3 regions of the Halobacillus sp. 12SKB genome follow, and region 1 is predicted to be linked to each of the others. Evidence: riboswitches for the same ligand, from Rfam matches in the RefSeq annotation. Region 1 holds a riboswitch; each other region holds the start of a gene.
What was found. Region 1 has a riboswitch for S-adenosylmethionine ahead of ACQ4XT_RS16475 (sulfite exporter TauE/SafE family protein). Riboswitches for the same ligand answer to the same signal wherever they lie in the genome.

Region 1 (6,373 bases):
TTTACACAAGAGATGATTGATTGTCGTTTGACTAAGGGCATGATGGTCCGGACGTTTGCCACAAAAAATAAGTTCTGCGCCTTCCTTCGCTTCATCCAGAAGCTCTTGATTGATCAATCGATCATATAGAATGACGTCTGCTTTTTGTATGGCTTTCAACCCTTTCACTGTAATAAGGTCGTAATCTCCCGGTCCCGCTCCCACAATATACACGTTTGTCATCTTCCGGCCCCTTTCACTTCACCCAATTTTTATCTTGCAAAAACCTGAGTACTTGTTTTGCACAGTTTTCAGCATCATACGTTTTCGAATCGAGCAAAAGTTCCGGTTGAAGCGGTTTTTCATAAGGAGCATCAATGCCTGTAAATCCTTTGATCTCTCCGTTTCTAGCTTTCTTATAAAGGCCCTTGGGATCTCGGTTTTCACACTCTTCCAAAGGACAGTCGACAAGAATTTCAATAAAATCCCCAGACGGAACAGAAGCCCTTACCAGGTCACGGTCTTTTTGATAAGGAGAAATGAAAGCAGTCAAAACGATGGTGCCACTATCGGCAAAGAGTTTCGCTACCTCCCCAATCCGTCTGATGTTCTCCTCCCTGTCTGCTTCTGAAAACCCGAGGTCTGAGTTCAATCCATGTCTCACATTATCCCCGTCAAGCAAATAGGTTTGGATCCCTTTTTCATACAAAGCTTTATTCAAATGATTGGCAATGCTTGATTTCCCTGAGCCCGAAAGGCCTGTAAACCAGAGTACTCCGCTTTGATGCCCATTTTTCCTGCGATAATCTTCGCTGCCAATGGATGCCTCATGCCAGGTAAGATTTTTACTCATTATTTTCACCCTTTCTATTCCACGGTTTCTTTCTGCATTCCTTTGATTAGTACGTCCACCACTTCAGGGCGGCTGAACGTTTTTGGCGGCTTTTCCCCTTTACGGAGCAATTCTCTCACTTTCGTCCCAGACAAAATCATGTGATGTTGTTTGTCATGCGGGCAGGTTTTATGTGAAGCCATCGATTCGCAGGCGTTGCAATAAAAGCTGTGTTCAAAGAAAAGTGGTGTGATGCCAAGTTCTCCATTTTCATAGTGGCTGAAGATTTTCTGAGCATCGTAAGTTCCATAATAATCCCCTACACCAGCGTGATCACGGCCGACAATGAAGTGAGAACACCCGAAATTCTTCCTGACGATGGCATGAAAGATGGCCTCCCGAGGGCCTGCATACCGCATCGCCGCGTTGAAAACAGCCAAGGTGACTCTTTCTTTTGGATAGTATTGATCAAGAAGGACTTGATAGCTCTTCATCCGGACATCACTCGGAATGTCATCGCTTTTCGTTTCACCCACCAATGGATTTAAGAACAATCCGTCCACCGTCTCCAGCGCAGCTTTTTGGATGTATTCGTGTGCTCTATGGACAGGATTCCGTGTTTGGAAGCCAACAACTTTTTTCCACCCAAGTTTTTGAAAAAGCTCTCTTGTTTCTTCCGGATCCAGATAGAATGTTTTTTCATGTTCGTAAGGAGGTCTTTGAAATACCTCGATTTCGCCTGCTGCATACCAATCTGCCCGTTTGTATAATTTGTTCACGCCAGGGTGCGCAGAATCTGTCGTTAAGTATACGCTTTGAGCTTCTTTTTCCTTATCCGGTTTAAACCGACCCGTTATGTTGATCGTCCCATACACGATACCGTCCTTGACCAACCGGGCTTTGTTTCCAAGCGTGCGTGCTTGTGCTGCTGTGATCGGGAGGGTAATAGGTATACTCCATGGGGTGCCATCCTTCAATCTCATCGTATCGACAACAGATTCATAGTCTTCCTTGTTCAAAAATCCTTTTAAAGGACTATAAGCACCGTTTGCAATTAATCCGACATCACTTAGGGCCATGGAATCAAGCTCGATGATATCTTCCGGCCACTCCTCTGGTTTCGTTTCCTTCCACCTGTTAACAAGTACACCACCGTGCGGGGTTATCATTGACATAATAATTCCTCCTTCATGAATGTTCCTCTCCCAAAGATTCCGTCGTGTGTAACCCACATTCAGATTTATTGAACCCTTTCCATCTTCCCGTCCTCCCATCATCGTCAGCAGGGGCGGTACATGGGATGCACCCCACACTCGGATAGTTTTGATCATGTAATTCATTGTAATCCAACCTATTTAATCGGATATATTGCCATACGTCTGCCCATGACCAGTGAATCAAGGGGCATACTTTGATGGATTTGAATCTCTCATCCTTATTTATAAAATTCGTTTTCTGACGACTGGGGGACTGTTCACGTCTGAGCCCAGACATCCATGCCGTTCTTCCCCTGAGGGCATCTTCGAGCGGTTTAATTTTACGAATGTAACAACATTGGTCAGGATTCCGTTTCCAAAGGGCGGAACCGTACTGCCCGGCTTGTTCTTCCAGCGTAATTTCAGGTTTTTTCATCCTTATGTTTAACTTCGGATACCTTTTTTTCACTTTTTCTATCAGTTGATAAGTTTCTTGAAAATGGAGATCTGTATCTAGGAAGACAACTTCAGCATCTGGTTTCTCCTTGGAAATCAAATCGATGAGAACGATCCCTTCTGCTCCGAAACTGCAGGCATACACAAGATCCTCATATTGAGTATAGGCCCAACGAATGACCTCCTCCGCTCCTTTCGTATCGTCGTCTTTCGGTTGATCACCTTTAAATGGATTTTCAAAAGATTGGTAGGTAACAGATGGTTGTTTCATTTCCTCCTCCTTTCTAAAAAGAAAAAATGCCTTTCTCCGCGATAAGAAGAAAGGCATTTACGAATAAACGTAAACTACATTCTCCTTATCTTCTCAAGTGCTTAACACTTGCTGGAATTGGCACAGTACCTGTATAGATCCGTTGCCGAGGCTTCAAAGGGCCAGTCCCTCCACCTCTCTAGATAAGAAAAGGTATGAAATTTTCTGAAAAACAAGTTGATACAAATCATATGCTCCATATCCTCATATGTCAATGCCTTTTCAGGAAAATCAAAAAAATTCTGATTTTTTATACTATATGATTGACAAACAAAACCATGTCCGTTAGTTTTAGAATTATTCTTCAATTACACATACAATCCTTATGAAGAGTCGGGGGAGGAACCTGGTCTGACGATCCCGCAGCAACCTGGAAAAGGTGCTCATTCCAGCAGCCAAAAGGCTGAAAGATAAGGTGTGGGTACTCCTCCTTCTTTCAGATGGGGGAGTTTTATTTTTTTGATTATAAAACCAAGTAAATACATAGGAATAATAAAATATCTTCAAAACATGGATTGATTAAAAGGAGTGGTGTATTTTGCATAAATTGACGATTTTTGCTTTTATTGGTTTTATAGCCCAATTAATGGATGGAGCACTTGGCATGGGTTTTGGACTCAGCTCATCAACCATCCTCCTATCGTACGGCCTTGCTCCTGCTGTAGCCTCGGCTTCTATTCATATGTCGCAGATTGCCACAACGGCTGTTTCGGGATTTTCCCACTATAAGTTTGGCAATATCGACAAACGACTTGTCATGTCGATCGCAATTCCTGGAGCCATCAGTGCCTTTTTAGGAGCAGCATTTTTAAGCTATATCCCAGGAGAATTCATAAGACCGTACATATCCATATTCCTACTCACACTAGGGGGTTATATCGTAGTTCGTTTTCTATGCTTCTCGAAAAAAACTCACGTTAAAGAAAAGAAGGCAGTAAACAAACGTTTCCTCTTGCCACTTGGAATAGCAGGAGGCTTTTTGGATAGCGTCGGCGGGGGAGGATGGGGACCGGTGAATACTCCCGCGCTTCTTTCTCAATCGGGAATCGCTCCTAGAAAAGTTATAGGAACGGTGGACACGAGCGAATTTCTGGTAACGATTTCTGCAACGGCTGGTTTCTTAATCTTTTTAGGGCACCATTCATTCAGCTGGCTGCTCATTGCCTCGTTCGTTATTGGTGGTGTTATAGCTGCACCCATTGCCGCCTGGCTTGTCAAAATCCTCCCTTCTGCTATTCTTGGAGTATTAGCTGGAGGTTTTATTATCCTTACCAATGCAAGGACTTTACTATCTTCTATCCAAGTCAGTAATTCGACTTTAACATTTGTCTACACTTCACTGATCTCCGGCTATCTCTTAGTTATCTTTGTATCAATAAGAAATCACCTTCGAGTCAAAGTGGTTCAAAAGCAAGCATAAAAAAACGCAGCTCCTGGAGCTGCGTTTCTGAACGACTTATTCTATTGAGAAGATATAGGAATATATCGGCTGTCCACCGTTGTGGATCTCCACTTCCAAATCTTCGTATGTTTCTTCAATGAATGACTCAAGTTCTGCAATCTCTTTTTCGTCGGCCTCTTCACCAGTTAAGATGGTCAGAATTTCATCTTCATCCTCATCGATCATTTGGTTCAACAGCGTTTTAGCCGTCGTCAACGCATTTTTGTCTGTGGATGAGATTTTACCATCGGCAATTCCCATGAAATGGCCTTTGGAAATATCCAACCCATCAATTTGCGTATCTCTGACGGCATACGTAATTTGTCCTGTTTTCACTTCAGACATAAGGCTGAGCATTTCTTCTTTATTTCCATCCAGATCTGCTTCCGGATTGAAGCCAAGAAGTGCGCTCATTCCTTGAGGAATGGTTTTTGATGGAATGACAGCAACCTCTACATCCGCTAATTCTGCCGCTTGTTCAGCAGCCATGACGATATTCTTGTTATTCGGCAAGATGAGTACACGTTTCGCATGTGCTTCTTTAATCGCTTCCGAAAGATCTTGAGTACTTGGGTTCATGGTTTGACCGCCTTGAATGACAACAGTAGCTCCAAGACTCTCAAACAATTTCTTGATTCCGTCTCCCATGCTTACCGTGACGATTCCGTACTCTGCTTTTTCCTCTGATTTGGGCTTGGCTTTCTTTTTGTCACCAACGATCGACGTATGCTGCTCACGCATATTCTCGATCTTCATATTGACAAGACTACCGTATCTTTGCCCCAAGGTCATGGCTTCACCTGGGTATTCCACGTGTACATGGACTTTGATCAAGTCTTCATCAGAGACGACAAGCAGAGAATCTCCCATTTCACTAAGCTCATTTCGAAAAGCTTCTTCATCATATGGGTGTTCAGCAAGTTTATCTTCCTCAAATTTAACCATGAATTCTGTACAATAGCCAAATTCTATATCTTCTGTATTCATGAAGTCCTGATTTAACTTGTGGTGCTCAGCGCTGACCATGTCATCCATCGATACAGTATCTTCAAGATCAGGAAGTTCTTCTCCTTTTAAGTTGGATAGGAAACCTTCATAAATCGTGACAAGGCCCTGTCCACCACTATCCACCACGCCTACTTCCTTCAATACTGGAAGCAGTTCAGGCGTGTGCTTCAATGATTTCTTCGCTGCTTGAACGACTGCTTCAATAAACGGAATGAAGTCTTCCTCTTTTTCAGCTATCTCGACAGAAGCTTCGGCTGTTTCTCTTGCTACAGTAAGAATGGTTCCTTCCACAGGTTTCATGACAGCTTTATATGCTGTATTGGCTCCGCCTTGAAGAGCGTCTGAAAAGTCTTTGGTTGTTATGACTTCTTTGTCTTCAATTGTCTTTGAAAAACCTCGGAAAATTTGAGATAGAATAACACCTGAGTTTCCACGCGCTCCCATCAAGAGACCTTTGGATAAAGACTGGGCAACTGTTCCTACATGATTCTTATCCACGTTCCGTACTTCTTCTGCTCCAGAAGTCATGGACAGATTCATATTCGTCCCCGTATCTCCATCCGGTACAGGGAAAACATTCAAAGCATCAATCATTTGTGAGTTCTGCTTTAAATGATGAGCTCCTTGCAAGATCATTTCGGCAAGCGTCTTGCCGTCTAACTTTTGTAACGTCACACTTACTTCCTCCTTTGACTACAACCGCGATCTATTCTGTTGTCACACGAACTCCCTGAATGAAAATATTCACAGAATCCACGGACAAACCAACTGTTTTGTTTAGTGTGTATTTTACTTGTGATTGGACATTATTAGCGACTTCGGATATCTTCGTGCCGTAGCTCACGATAATGAACATATCTATATGGAGGCGATCTTCATCCTGTCTGACAACGACGCCTCTGGAAAAATTCTCTTTGCGGAGCATTTCAGATAAACCGTCACGGATCTGATTTTTAGATGCCATACCCACGATGCCGTAGCACTCGACAGCGGCTCCTCCAGCAATCGTTGAAATGACTTCATTGCTAATAGTAATATGACCATATTGGTTATTTAAATCAACAGACATAATAGATCCTCCTTTATTATCCTCATCAATCCTACCCTATTATAACACAAAAAAGCGAAATGAATTTCTGTTCAATAGTAAG
Region 2 (6,373 bases), 3.0 Mb from region 1:
CACCCATGTTTCCGACAAGTTCCGGATCTTCTCCGAAAGAACGAACGCCGATGACAGGGTTGTCAGGATTATTGTTCACATCCATGACAGGGGCAAAGTTCATGTTGATCCCAAGAGAGGATAGTTCAGCCCCGATCACAGATCCTACGTCTTCAGCGATTTCTTCCGAACGCGTGGCACCTAAGGCCATGTTTCCAGGCATGTCCGTCCCCGATTGAAGACGTGTCACAATCCCGCCTTCCTGGTCAATGGTCATAAGAAGGCCGTATTTTTCGGAGGCTGCTTGATACTCAGAAACAAGCTTCGCTGTTTGTTCTGTTGTTACAACGTTTTCCCGGAATAAAATGACTCCGCCAAGATGATATTTCTGTACCATCTCTTCAATTTCAGGAAGCATTTCCGTCACATTTTCGCCTTCCCATTTCCTAAAATCAGGCATGAGCATCTGACCGATTTTTTCCTCCATTGTCATATTGGAAAGAGCATGTTGGACGAGGTCGTAACGATCACCATCCTGCTTTTTGATGGTCGGTTTAAATTCCGGCTTTCCTTTTTTGAAGTGGTCCGGTTTAAAATCAAGGGCAATCCGATCTTTAAAATCACCGTTCGATACCGTCACCCATGCTCGTCCAGGTTTTCCTGTAAATGTGACCGTACCGTCATCTTCGACAGTAGCAACGTTTGAATTCTTCGATTTCCAAACGAGTCCTTCACTCACTTTAGTGAAATGTCCATCTTCATACACATTCAGTGCGGAAAGAGTAAACTCATTCCCTTCCATCGCTACATCTGCCTGTGGTACATTCTCAAAGATAATTAAATCCGATAATCCGTTACCTTCATCCGCCTCCACCTTTGTACCCATTAACCATGATGGCAGCATCATGCCAATGGTCAGTGTGAAGATCAACATCCATTTGCCCGCCAATCTCATTCGCCATTCCTCCTTGATTTATCTATTTGTAAAAGGTTCCTTCCTATCCAAAAAGACCCTTTTGCAAAACATTTTCGAAAAACAAAGCCCTTCATAATGTCGGTCCAGGAGAAATATTTTTGCAAACGTTTACATTTTGTAATAAAAGCGTAACGGATATAGATATAGTCGTCTATACCACTTAAGGCCCTAATCATTCTATTCACCTCCATTTCCCAAAGCTTTCCTACTATTTCAATAGACTCATTTTAAAATAATATATCAGTTTTTAAAAATTTTAGTGTAAAAAAAATACACATGAAAAGGCACCTGAATCAGGTGCCTTCCCCTCTTAAGAAGCGCTCTTAAACACCGCTTTTCTTTTTTCAACTGTGAACTTCGGATAACGGAAAGCGATCGCTAAAAGACCGGCTCCAGCTGTGAGTATGGGATAAATGCAAAACGGAACAATCGCGACAGGAGATATACTCGCCACACCCGCAACAGCAAGAATCTGCCCGCCATAAGGAATGATTCCCTGCACGGAACTGGCAAAGATGTCGAGAATACTCGCAGAACGTCGTCCTTCAATCCCATATTGATCAGAAATTTGTTTGGCCAGTGGGCCTGCTGTAATGATGGAGATTGTATTGTTCGCTGTAGAAAAGTTGATGGCGGTCACAATCCCTGCAATGCCGAGCTCCCCACCACGATTGGAGTTCACTTTTCTGCTCACGGCCTGCAACAAAAATTCGATGCCTCCATTCGCCCGGATCAATTCCACAAGACCCCCCAGCAAGATCGCGATCATCGCAAGCGTCTGCATGTTCGAAAAGCCATCACCAACGAAGGTGATGAATTCCATGCCGGAAAACTTACCAAGCAGAAGTCCGACTCCGCCGGCAAAAATAATGCCTCCGATCAATACATAGATGACGTTTACTCCAGCAATAGCAAATCCTAGTACACCTAAGTAAGGTGAAATTTCCAAAGTGTTGTACGTGTAGTTCTCATTCAGGCTGGCCGATGCATCCGCCGTCATCACACCAAAAATAACGGCCGTGATGATGGCTGCAGGTAGAACAATAAAGAAATTTGCTTTGAATTTCTCTTTCATTTCCGTACCCTGAGTACGTACAGCGGCAATGGTTGTATCCGATATGACAGAAAGGTTGTCCCCGAACATCGCACCACTGACAATCGCTCCCATGACTAAGGCAAGACCGATGTCTGTCTGCTCGGCTACGCCTACTCCAATCGGTGCAAGGGCAACAACCGTACCTGTGGACGTCCCCATGGATATCGAGATAAAGCAGCCGATGACAAACAATCCGACGACCATCCAGCCGCCAGGCAGGTAGGTTAAGCCGAGATTGACCGTCGATTCAACAGCGCCCATTCCAGACGCTACAGCAGCGAAAGCACCCGCAAGCAGGAAAATAATAACCATTAAGATGATATTGGGGTGCCCTCCCCCTTTCGTCAATTGGGATATTTTCGTTTGAAAATCTGTTTTGCGGTTCATGGCTAAGGCGAAGAGAATCGCAGCGAACAGGGCGACAAGAACTGGCATTTTATAAAAATCACCTATCACAATACCCGATCCGATAAATAGTAAAATAAAGATCGCAAATGGAATGAGTGCGAAAGCGTTGCTCAATGGTTTTGTCATGATTTGACCTCCTTTATTATATAACTCATCAGAATAGTTGGTTTTATCCTGAGAAAAGTCCCTGATCCAAAAGAAGGCGACCATTAAAAAAGAGCCTTCTCACATAAGAAGGCTCTTGAATCGTATCCGTTCATTCCTTCTTATCTCTCAAGCGATCATCACTTGCTGGAATTAGCACCGGCCAACCGATGTTGGTGGTTGCTGAAGCTTCACAGGACCAGTTCCTCTGCTTCTCTTGATAAGAAATATTCAATTGAGTTAATGGTAACTTTACAATAAAAACCATACGAAGACAAGCTTTTTTCAGAAAAAATGTTATCGATCGTAACGCCCGATCACTTCCATCGCTTCTTCCGAAAGAGAGGTGTCGATTGCATCATTGAAGTCAATATCTCCACGGATGGCGCCGTTTGCGTCATACATCTCGAACTGTTTCTTAATATCGTCAATAAACATTTCCCCGTTCGGATCAAGCCCCGTCACACCGACTTTCTTCCAAACTTCTGCGTCCTTCAGCGCTGTGTGTTTCGTCATGATATCAATCACTTCATCCAGACCTTCATCGTGAAGGAATGCATCATTGTAATCACGCACACCCTTCAAATAGGCAGCCATAAAGCGCACAGACACGTCGGTTTCTTTTTCGATGAAATCAGGCGATCCAAGCACCATGGCAATCTGTGCATCCGGAGCGAAATCTGTGGCGTCACCGAAACGAACGTGCAGGTTCTGTGCTTCCCCTTGAGTGATCAATGGCTCGATTTGAAGAGCGGCATCAATCGACTTGTTGCCCATAGCTGCAAGCATGTTTCCAAAGTCAGACATGAGGACGAATTCTACGTCGGATTCGGTTAGACCCGCGTGCTCGAGCATCCGCTGGAAGATATAATCATCCACGGCATTCCTTGATGAAACCGCAATCCGCTTTCCTTTCAAGTCGCTGTACTCTTTGATTTCATCCTGCAGATCTTCACGGATTACAAAGCTGAAATACGAGCTGCCATCAAAATAGTGCCCTTTATCAGCGATGATCTTTACGTCTATGCCCTGGGCGATGGCATTGAAAAAGGAAGCTGTGGAAACGCCCCCGGCAATATCCACTTCACCCGCTGCCAGCGCTGGAAGCATGTCGTCACTATTCGCAAACGTCGTGAACTTTATATCGATATTGTAATCATCAAAATATCCCTTTTCCTCGGCGATATAAAAGCCGGCTCCCGATGCAGCCCCGTCTTCGGCTATGACCACCGTCGCCTCCTTATCCAATGGAGCAAAATCACCGTCGATGATTTCACCGTTGCCCGTACCCTCCCCACTATCCCCGGAGCCACAGCCGAACAATATGAAAATGATAAACAAAAAAGAAAATAGATGACATACTTTTCTCATCATGGGATTCCAATCCCCTTTCTTCCACTATTTGCGCGAACGCTGCACTTCATCCTGAAGATGATTCCAAATCTCGACAAAATGTTCCGCCATCAAAGGATCTGCCCGTACCTGCTCCATATTCCTCGGCCGCGGCAGGTCAATACGCTTTTCATCAATGATAGTGCCGGGCTGCGAGCTCATTAACAGGATTCGATCGCTAAGTAGGAGCGCTTCATCTATGCTATGGGTAATAAATAAGACTGTTTTCTTCGTCTCTGACCAAATATTCAATAATTCTTCCTGCAAAATGAATTTGTTCTGCTCATCCAGTGCAGCAAATGGTTCATCCATGAGAAGGATTTCTGGATCGTTTGCAAACGCTCTGGCAATACTGACGCGCTGCTTCATCCCGCCTGACAACTCTTTTGGATAGAGTTTAGCGAATTTTTCAAGGCCCACTTTGTTCAAATAATAAGCCGTCCGCTCCTTGATCACATCTGAAGGCATATGCCTCATTTTCAATCCGAAACTGACATTGCCTTCAACCGTCAACCACGGAATGACCCCGCGTTCCTGAAAAACCATCGACTGCAGCGGACGTTCTTTTTTACTTTTCGCAATTGAAAACGATCCCCCGCTCGGCTTTTCTAAATCAGCTAAAATCCGGAGCAGCGTCGTTTTCCCACACCCACTCGGTCCGACGAGACAGACAAACTCCCCGTCTGCAATATCAAGCGAAATCCCTTCTAATGCCGTCACGCGGCTCTCTTTTTTATAAAACACTTTCGTTAAATCCTTAATCGATATTTTAGCCTCCATCCCCTGTCGCTCCTCTCATTAGTTAGCGCCATGGCAGCAGTTTGGTCTGCAGTCCCCGGAGAATGATTGAAAACAAGTAGCCGAAGAACGAAATGAGCACAAGCCCGACAAACATTTCCTTCAACAAAAAGGCCTTATACGACGTCCAGATCAAATACCCAATCCCTGAGTTGGCTCCCATCATTTCCGCTGCGACAATTGTCAGCAGTGCAATCGCCTGCCCCATCTGAATACCTTCAAGCATGACCGGAAGGGAACCCGGTAGAGCAATTTTGAAGAAGAACTGTTTCGAATCCGCTCCATAATTTTTCGCAACATCCAAATAAATGCGGTCAATGTTCACAACACCCGCCACCGTATTAATGACAACAGGAAAAAAAACACTCCCGGCGATCGTCACCACTTTAGATACTTCACCGACTCCGAATAAAATGATGATAATTGGCAGAAGCGCAAGCGTCGGAATCGGCATCAGTGCCATGATGAGTGGCGACAGGAAATGCCGGATCGGTCCGTAAAGCCCCATTAAGAGACCAATCACAATGGCCGGTATGACTCCGAGCAAAAAGCCTGCAAAAATACGAAACAAAGAAATCCCGACATGATGGAACAGCTCTCCGCTCATCCCCATCGCCCAGAACGTTCCGACAATCTCTGTCGGAGGCGGGAAGAACCGGGCATCGATCAGTCCCGTCCGTGATAAGAACTCCCACAGCAAAACAATGAAAATCGGCGAGGATATGGTTAGTATCTGCTTCAGCCGATGCTGCATCTGTCGCTTTTTCCACTCTTGTTTTTCCATTTGTAAAGGGTCCGTCATAGATTCCCTTATGGCATCTTTCATTCTCACCACCTCTACCGCTAATTTATGTGCGAACGCCCAATTGTGTGAAAAAGGGTCTGTCCTTGCTTTACAGATGGTTCCAACAGAAAAGAATTCATACCCATGTATCTGAAAAAGAAGAAGACTCCCCAAAAGTAACAGGGATTCTTCTTCTTACATCTTCAATATAATGAAAAAACAGCCTCTCTTAGAGAAGCTGTTTCTTTTATGATGGATTCACTTCGGTATAAGCACTTTGATCAGCAAATACATCTAGTCCTTCAGGTACACGGATATAAAGAGCAGAACCGTTCCAGTGGGAAACCATTGTATCCATCCACATCGATCCTTTCTCTCTATTAAACAAACGAAAAGGAAATTCTGAACCAAAGAGTTTGTAGTTTACGTCCATTGGCTCTCCTGGATAAATCGAGAGGGTTGTCATATCCATGTGAACTGCCGGTGTGTACTTTTCTTCCACTTCATATCCGTTGATCATCAGTGGCGTCTGGTAGTAAAAAACTTCTACGTTCTCTGTCAATTCATCCGTACGCTCTACAAAAATATTGACTCCGTTCACATCATTTTCTATGGCTTGAAGAATCAATTGTTCTTCATTAAAAGGAAAGGACCATTCATGGATGAGCCACTCTTCCATTTCGTCCATCTTCCCTTGATGAACGGCTTCATAAAACTGCTGGGACTTTTGTTCTTCCTCCTCATTCTCCTGTCCCTGCAACTCAATGCTTCCAATGGGAAGAGCAAGGAAAATAAT
Region 3 (6,373 bases), 1.2 Mb from region 1:
GCAGCCTTTCGTATGATAGATCATACAATACTCATCCTGTGCAACAATGCTGATTCCTAATGCCATCAATTGCTTCTCTTTTTTAGATAGTTCTCCAGCTTTAAAACATTCTTGTGTAAATTCATCAAACTTATGAGAAACTTCCGGCATGTGCTCTCTGAAGGCTCCCATTCCTTCTTTATAATCATGTAAATACGTTTGCGTCCACGTCATATTTTGCTCCTGCATATGAAAACCTCCCAATAAAAATAAGTGACTGCGGTTAGTATAAACCGCAGCCACCCATTTTATCCGTTATTCAGCATCACTTGATACCGGCACAACAGCACCATCATATTCTTCTTTTATGAAGTTCACGATCTCTTCAGAACGAAGAACTTCTACAAGTGTATTCAATGCTTCATTGTCTTTATCATCACTATTTGCAGCAACAACGTTCACGTATGGAGAATCAGATTCCTCCAGAATAATTGAATCTTCGCTAGGCGACAGTCCCGCTTCAATGGCATAGTTCGTATTAATCGCAACAAGTACGTCTTCTTCACGTTGGTAAACTTGTGGAAGGTTGGCAGCATCTACTCCTGTATCAAATTCAATGTTTTTAGGGTTTTCTACAACATCCTGCACAGTAGCATCTACTTTTTCAACACTTTCATCCAACTTGATCAGTCCCTCTTTCTCTAAGAGCGACAGAATTCGACCGTGAGTGGAGACAGAACGACTCATAACTAGTGTCGTACCTTCTTCAACGTCTTCCAGGCTTTCATACTTTTGAGAATAAACTCCGATAGGCTCAATATGGATACCACCAAGGTTTGCAAAGTCATACCCTTTCTCTTCCTCTTGGATCTCCATATAAGGGATCGTTTGGAAATAGTTCGCGTCTATACGGCCTTCATCTAAGTCCTGGTTCGGTAAAATGTAATCCTGATATTCTTCAATCTCTAACGTAATTCCTTCTTCTTCAAGCAAAGGTTTTGCTTTTTCAAGAACTTCAGCATGAGGAACACTGGTAGCTCCTACCTTTATCTCTTTGGTTCCACCTTCTTCACCTTCAGCTCCTGATGTATTTTCATCCTCACTCGATGACCCGCAAGCTGCGAGAACAACGATAAGCAACACGGCAATTAAACTTGTCCAGATTTTTTTCATTTTAATTCTCTCCCTTTTATTTTTTATCTTTTATCCAATTTCCGTGAGATGGCATCTCCGATAAATTGGAATATAAACACAATGAATATGATTAAAATGGTACAAATGAATACAACATCAAAGTTACTTCGTTGGAACCCGTAGAAATAGGCAAAATCGCCGAGACCACCAGATCCGATTGCACCGGCTACTGCGGTGTATCCAATTAATGCGATAGCTGTTACGGTAATCCCTGATATTAAAGCTGGCATCGATTCCGGAAGCAATACTTTGAAAATGATGGTGGAATACTTCGCTCCCATAGATTTTGCTGCTTCAACAACACCTTTATCAACTTCTTTCAACGCAATTTCCACCAGACGGGCATAAAATGGCGCCCCCCCGATAATCAATGCAGGTAATGCTGCTTGCGGTCCTCGTATGGTCCCCAGCAGAAAATCAGTAAACGGGAACAATAATAATATGAGAATGATAAAAGGAATCGCTCTAAATATGTTAACGATGGAAGCAGTGATCCAATTCAACGTTTTATTTGCCCAAAGACCTCCGGGCCCGGTCAAGTAAAGGAGGAGCCCTAAAAGCAAACCTAAAACAAATGTCCCAGCGACAGAAACCAGCGTCATATAAAGAGTTTCGTTTGTAGCTGTAATCATGTCTTCCATTCTTACGTTCGGGAACCATTGATTAAACATGTGGATTCACCTCTACTTCTACAGATGTTGATTCAATATATTCAATGGCACGCTGGACTTCTGTTTGGTCTCCGTCAAACTGAACAAACATTGTCCCGTACGCCCCCTTCTGCGTCTGGGTAATCTTTCCATGCAGAATATTGACATCCACTTCAAACTTCCTTGATAAATCACTGATTAATGCCTGATTTGTACTTTCTCCCACAAAGTGAAGGCGTATGATTTCTCCGGACCGATAATTATCTTTGATCAACTGCAGGGACGTCTCTTTTTCCGGGTCCCCCATCACCTGATCCACAAACTTCTTCGTAACCGGTTTTTGAGGATGAAGAAAGACATCCAGCACTTCTCCTTGTTCAACAAGCTTTCCATCTTCCATAACCGCCACCTGATGACAAATTTTGCGGATGACGTGCATTTCATGTGTGATTAGAACAATAGTAAGTCCGAGTTTTTCGTTGATATCCACTAGAAGATCAAGAATCGAATCCGTGGTCTCAGGGTCCAACGCGGATGTGGCTTCATCACACAAAAGAACTTTAGGATTGTTTGCGAGCGCTCTGGCTATTCCCACTCTTTGCTTTTGTCCACCGCTCAATTGGGATGGATAAGAACCCCCTCGGCCTTTTAACCCTACCAACTCTATCAATTCATCGACACGTTTTTGCCTTTCTGCTTTCGGGATCCCTGCAATTTCCAAAGGAAAAGCGATATTATCATGAACGGTTCGTGACCAGAGCAAATTGAAGTGCTGGAAGATCATTCCTATTTCTTGTCTGGCCAACCTTAATTTCCCTTTGCTTAAAGACGTAAGTTCCTGATCATCGACAAGAACACTTCCTTCAGTGGGATCTTCCAATCGGTTCAGTAAACGAATGAATGTACTTTTACCGGCCCCACTATAGCCGATGACCCCATAAATTTCCCCTTTGTTAATATTTAGACTTAAATCATCCACTGCTCGTACATCTTGATCTTTCGTGTGGAATATCTTAGATAGTCCTTTAATTTTAATCATGCTGTTTTCCCTCCACTTCCAAAAAAACGCCATTCTGTCCTTGAGAACAGAATGGCGTTTTTATTCATACCTAAAAATCTGTTCTCTCATCTGTCAAAGCTTTATACTTTGCAGGATTTGGCACCTGAGCAAAACAGTATTGCCGGTTGCCGGGCATCATCGGGCCAGTCCCTCCGCCACTCTGGATAAGAGATTTTAATTTATTAACTTATTATTGCTTTAACTCGTTTAAGTAGTACAAAGAGGATTTTAGCACCGTACGAATTTTGTGTCAACTCATAAACAGATTGTTCAGAAAAATAAAACCCACCTGCACTAATGAAATCCTTAAATCATCCACACAAAAACATCCAATATTCCATCAATTTAAAAAATAAAAAAATCCCTTCTTTAATAGAAGAGATTCGTCATTTTTACATTTCTCATCTATCAAAGTCATAAGACTTCGCAGGAATTAGCACCGTGCAGTGTACCTGCCGGTTGCCGGGCATCGTAGGGCCAGTCCCTCCGCCACTCTGGATAAGTGAAGATGTCGATATGAAATTAATAATTATGTTAGCATGGGGAATAGATGAGCGTCAATCCATAACCACCGCTAAATAAAAGGAGAATGACCTTGAGTAAACAAGCCCCTTTATTTGAACTGTCTTATATGAACGACCACTCTTCTATTTATAAACTTGAGGATGACTTAGGGAAAGTTATCGTCTTGACCTTTTGGGCTTCATGGTGTCCCGATTGCGGAAAAGACTTACCTATGAAAGAACAGCTGTACAAAACGATGGACCATGATAAAGTAAAGATGATGACGATCAATGTAACTGGAAGAGAGCGGAATGTAGAGGAGAGCATTGAATTCAAAGAAAAGTTTCTAACACAACCTACTCTTTCTGATGACGGAACTTCCGTTTATAACCTCTACAATTGTCATGGTGTTCCTTCCACCATCATCATTGATCAACAAGGAGATATCCATGCTAATTTTGGCGATCAGGCCTCTTTTTTAGATATTGTTAGTAAATTAGGAGAAATCGTGTAATTTTCATAAAAAAGACAGCAAAGACGTTGGAACGTCTTTGCTGTCTTTTTTATTATTGAATAACTTCCACATCTCACTTAAATATTGAAGAGAATTTTTAATTCTACACTAGCGGTCATTTCCTGGGAAATATAAACACTATTCAACAAAACCTACCACTTTCTCATACATATAGGAGACAGAGTGAAACGCATAAATCTTTTCCTCTACCTCTCCTCCTCTGGTCACAAGCAGACATGGGACACTTTCTATCTTATAATGCTGCATCCACTCGGGGTGTAGAGAAGCATTCATTTCCATAAAAACTTCTCTATTAAAAACAGCTTCAAGTGTTGTTAGCATTTGACGTGCTAAATGACAAGTTGCACAAAAAGGGCTGTGAACGAATGTGAGGGTCCTTTGTGGAGTATTGAAGAGCTTGTTTACTTCTGTTGTTTTTATTTCCTCCAAAAGTCATCCTCCTATATTAAATAGATCGACTTTACGTTGAAATGTCTACTGAGTAAGGCTCTTGCCAATTCAGGTTCCGGGGTAGCTGCCACTTCCCTGAAAGCCTTATCTATATAGATATGCTCGGCGTGAGGAAGCTCTTCAGTCAATTGTTTTCTTAGTTTGTAACCAGAGTCATCTTCATCTACTAAAATATACACAGTACGATCATCTAAGTTATGATCAAATATCATTTCTTCCATGCGCTCGATTCCTAAAGTACCATGGGTGCAGATGATTTCAATCTCTTCATCAAGAACTTTATTCAACTTCTTCTTGTCCGTAATTCCTTCAACAATGACGATTCGTTCTCCATCCATCTTCATCACCTACTATATAGAAACAGACCATGCCAATCAGGCATGGTCTGAACATGATTAAGATCAAACGCGATCATGTCAGACAAGGTTTCTTAAAGCCCTGCCTGTCCAATGCACTTTTATTAGTCTTCATCGATCATTGCTTCATATTCTTCCGGGGTCATCAAGTCGTTGATTTGAGAATTGTTACTTGGTTCAACAACAACCATCCATGCTTTATCGTATGGAGATTCATTCACAAACTCCGGACTGTCTTCCAGGTCTTCGTTTACTTCTACAACTGTACCACTAAGAGGGGCATAAAGTTCAGAAACAGTCTTGACAGATTCTACGCTGCCAAATGGCTCATCCGCTTCTAATTCATCCCCAACTTCAGGAAGTTCTACGAATACGATATCTCCGAGTTCTGATTGCGCAAATTCAGTAATACCGACTCTAACCTTCTCCCCTTCTTCTTTTACCCATTCGTGTTCTTCAGAATAACGCAGATCTTTAGGTACGCTCATTTAAATTACCTCCAAAAAAATAATTATAGTTCAAAAACTAATATAAACATAAAAGCTATAGGCTTCTATTCCCAATAATGTGCTCACTGAGCCCAAACATTTTCAAACTCTTCCTGTTTGAACCCCACCGTTGTTTTTTCACCATCAGTAAGGATGGGCCGCTTAATCAGCATCCCATCAGATGCAAGCCACTCCATCATTTCGGCTTCCTCTGCTTCTTTTAGCTTTTCCTTCATATTCAGTTCTCTATACTTTTTCCCACTAGTGTTAAAGAATTTCTTTACAGGCTTGTCACTAGTAGCAACAAAGCTTCTCAACTGTTCTTCTGAGGGGGGATGATCGACAATATGTACAGATTCGTATTCAATCCCTTCCTCATCCAACCACTTTCTAGCTTTTTTGCAAGTACCGCAATTCGGGTACCAATAGAAGGTTAAAGACATCTACACACCCTCCTTCATTCTTATTGTCTAATATTTTATCATAATGAAGGTAAAGATTTCATTTATTTCTAAGATTGTCTCCATATTCACCAAAAGCTCTTCCATAATCGCTCCCTTTTCTTGAAGACTCAGTTTCGAGACGATTATGTGGTTCTAGGGGCTCCGGGAAAAGATTCGCTTTCCATGGGGCGGGCGGTGAGCCTCCTCAGGCTACGCCTTCCGGGGTCTCACCTGTCCCACACGTCCCATAGGAGTCTCACCGTTTCCCTCCGCCCCTTTGGCATGGAAAGGATTCTCGAAACCAACACTAAAAGGTCAGCTCTTATGATTATGGAAGGTGGATTATAGAACCCCTAAACTTATAAGTGAAGTTCCAATTTCCCCCGCATAGGCAGGCATAAAGTGCTTTGTATCAAGCATTTACGTTTTCTAAATGTCCATTGAGTAGAGTTTATATGATTCACTTCCCATAACCATACAAGGTGATCTTCCAAGTAGTGGTTTCGAGAATCTACCATGGTAAAGGGGCGGAGGGGAATGGCGAGACTCCTGCGGGAAAAAAGTGCAGGGTGAGACCCCACAGGACGCAGTCCGAGTTATCATGAACGAAACTAGCCCCTTACTCGTAAAATCGTAGGTTGAGTTGGGTAGACTGTTTACTGTTAAAAACACTACCTAAATCAGAGCTACATTACGGAAGGAGCTAGTTACTAT

Region 2: it holds a riboswitch for S-adenosylmethionine, as region 1 does, so the genes downstream of both, ACQ4XT_RS01555 (Na+/H+ antiporter NhaC family protein) here and ACQ4XT_RS16475 (sulfite exporter TauE/SafE family protein) in region 1, are expected to answer to the same signal.
Region 3: it holds a riboswitch for S-adenosylmethionine, as region 1 does, so the genes downstream of both, ACQ4XT_RS09980 (methionine ABC transporter ATP-binding protein) here and ACQ4XT_RS16475 (sulfite exporter TauE/SafE family protein) in region 1, are expected to answer to the same signal.

What each region holds. Positions count from the first base shown of each region.
Region 1 covers NZ_JBRFWR010000001.1:3,300,279-3,306,651, forward strand. Annotated here, with positions in the region: gene cobA (uroporphyrinogen-III C-methyltransferase) at 1-222, opposite strand, end outside; gene cysC (adenylyl-sulfate kinase) at 236-832, opposite strand; gene sat (sulfate adenylyltransferase) at 847-1,986, opposite strand; gene ACQ4XT_RS16470 (phosphoadenylyl-sulfate reductase) at 2,000-2,734, opposite strand; SAM riboswitch class I at 2,817-2,923, opposite strand; SAM riboswitch class I at 3,094-3,190, shown strand; gene ACQ4XT_RS16475 (sulfite exporter TauE/SafE family protein) at 3,312-4,193, shown strand; gene fakA (fatty acid kinase ATP-binding subunit FakA) at 4,230-5,897, opposite strand; gene ACQ4XT_RS16485 (Asp23/Gls24 family envelope stress response protein) at 5,929-6,291, opposite strand.
Region 2 covers NZ_JBRFWR010000001.1:304,239-310,611, forward strand. Annotated here, with positions in the region: gene ACQ4XT_RS01550 (glycoside hydrolase family 3 protein) at 1-934, opposite strand, end outside; gene ACQ4XT_RS01555 (Na+/H+ antiporter NhaC family protein) at 1,266-2,585, opposite strand; SAM riboswitch class I at 2,723-2,830, opposite strand; gene ACQ4XT_RS01560 (ABC transporter substrate-binding protein) at 2,901-3,974, opposite strand; gene ACQ4XT_RS01565 (ABC transporter ATP-binding protein) at 4,002-4,775, opposite strand; gene ACQ4XT_RS01570 (ABC transporter permease) at 4,798-5,619, opposite strand; gene ACQ4XT_RS01575 (hypothetical protein) at 5,825-6,373, opposite strand, start outside.
Region 3 covers NZ_JBRFWR010000001.1:2,074,056-2,080,428, reverse strand. Annotated here, with positions in the region: gene ACQ4XT_RS09995 (carboxymuconolactone decarboxylase family protein) at 1-228, opposite strand, end outside; gene ACQ4XT_RS09990 (MetQ/NlpA family ABC transporter substrate-binding protein) at 295-1,152, opposite strand; gene ACQ4XT_RS09985 (methionine ABC transporter permease) at 1,176-1,844, opposite strand; gene ACQ4XT_RS09980 (methionine ABC transporter ATP-binding protein) at 1,837-2,862, opposite strand; SAM riboswitch class I at 2,946-3,054, opposite strand; SAM riboswitch class I at 3,282-3,388, opposite strand; gene ACQ4XT_RS09975 (TlpA family protein disulfide reductase) at 3,479-3,901, shown strand; gene ACQ4XT_RS09970 (thioredoxin family protein) at 4,040-4,351, opposite strand; gene ACQ4XT_RS09965 (toprim domain-containing protein) at 4,363-4,710, opposite strand; gene gcvH (glycine cleavage system protein GcvH) at 4,833-5,216, opposite strand; gene ACQ4XT_RS09955 (arsenate reductase family protein) at 5,300-5,659, opposite strand; gene ACQ4XT_RS09950 (IS110 family RNA-guided transposase) at 6,372-6,373, shown strand, end outside.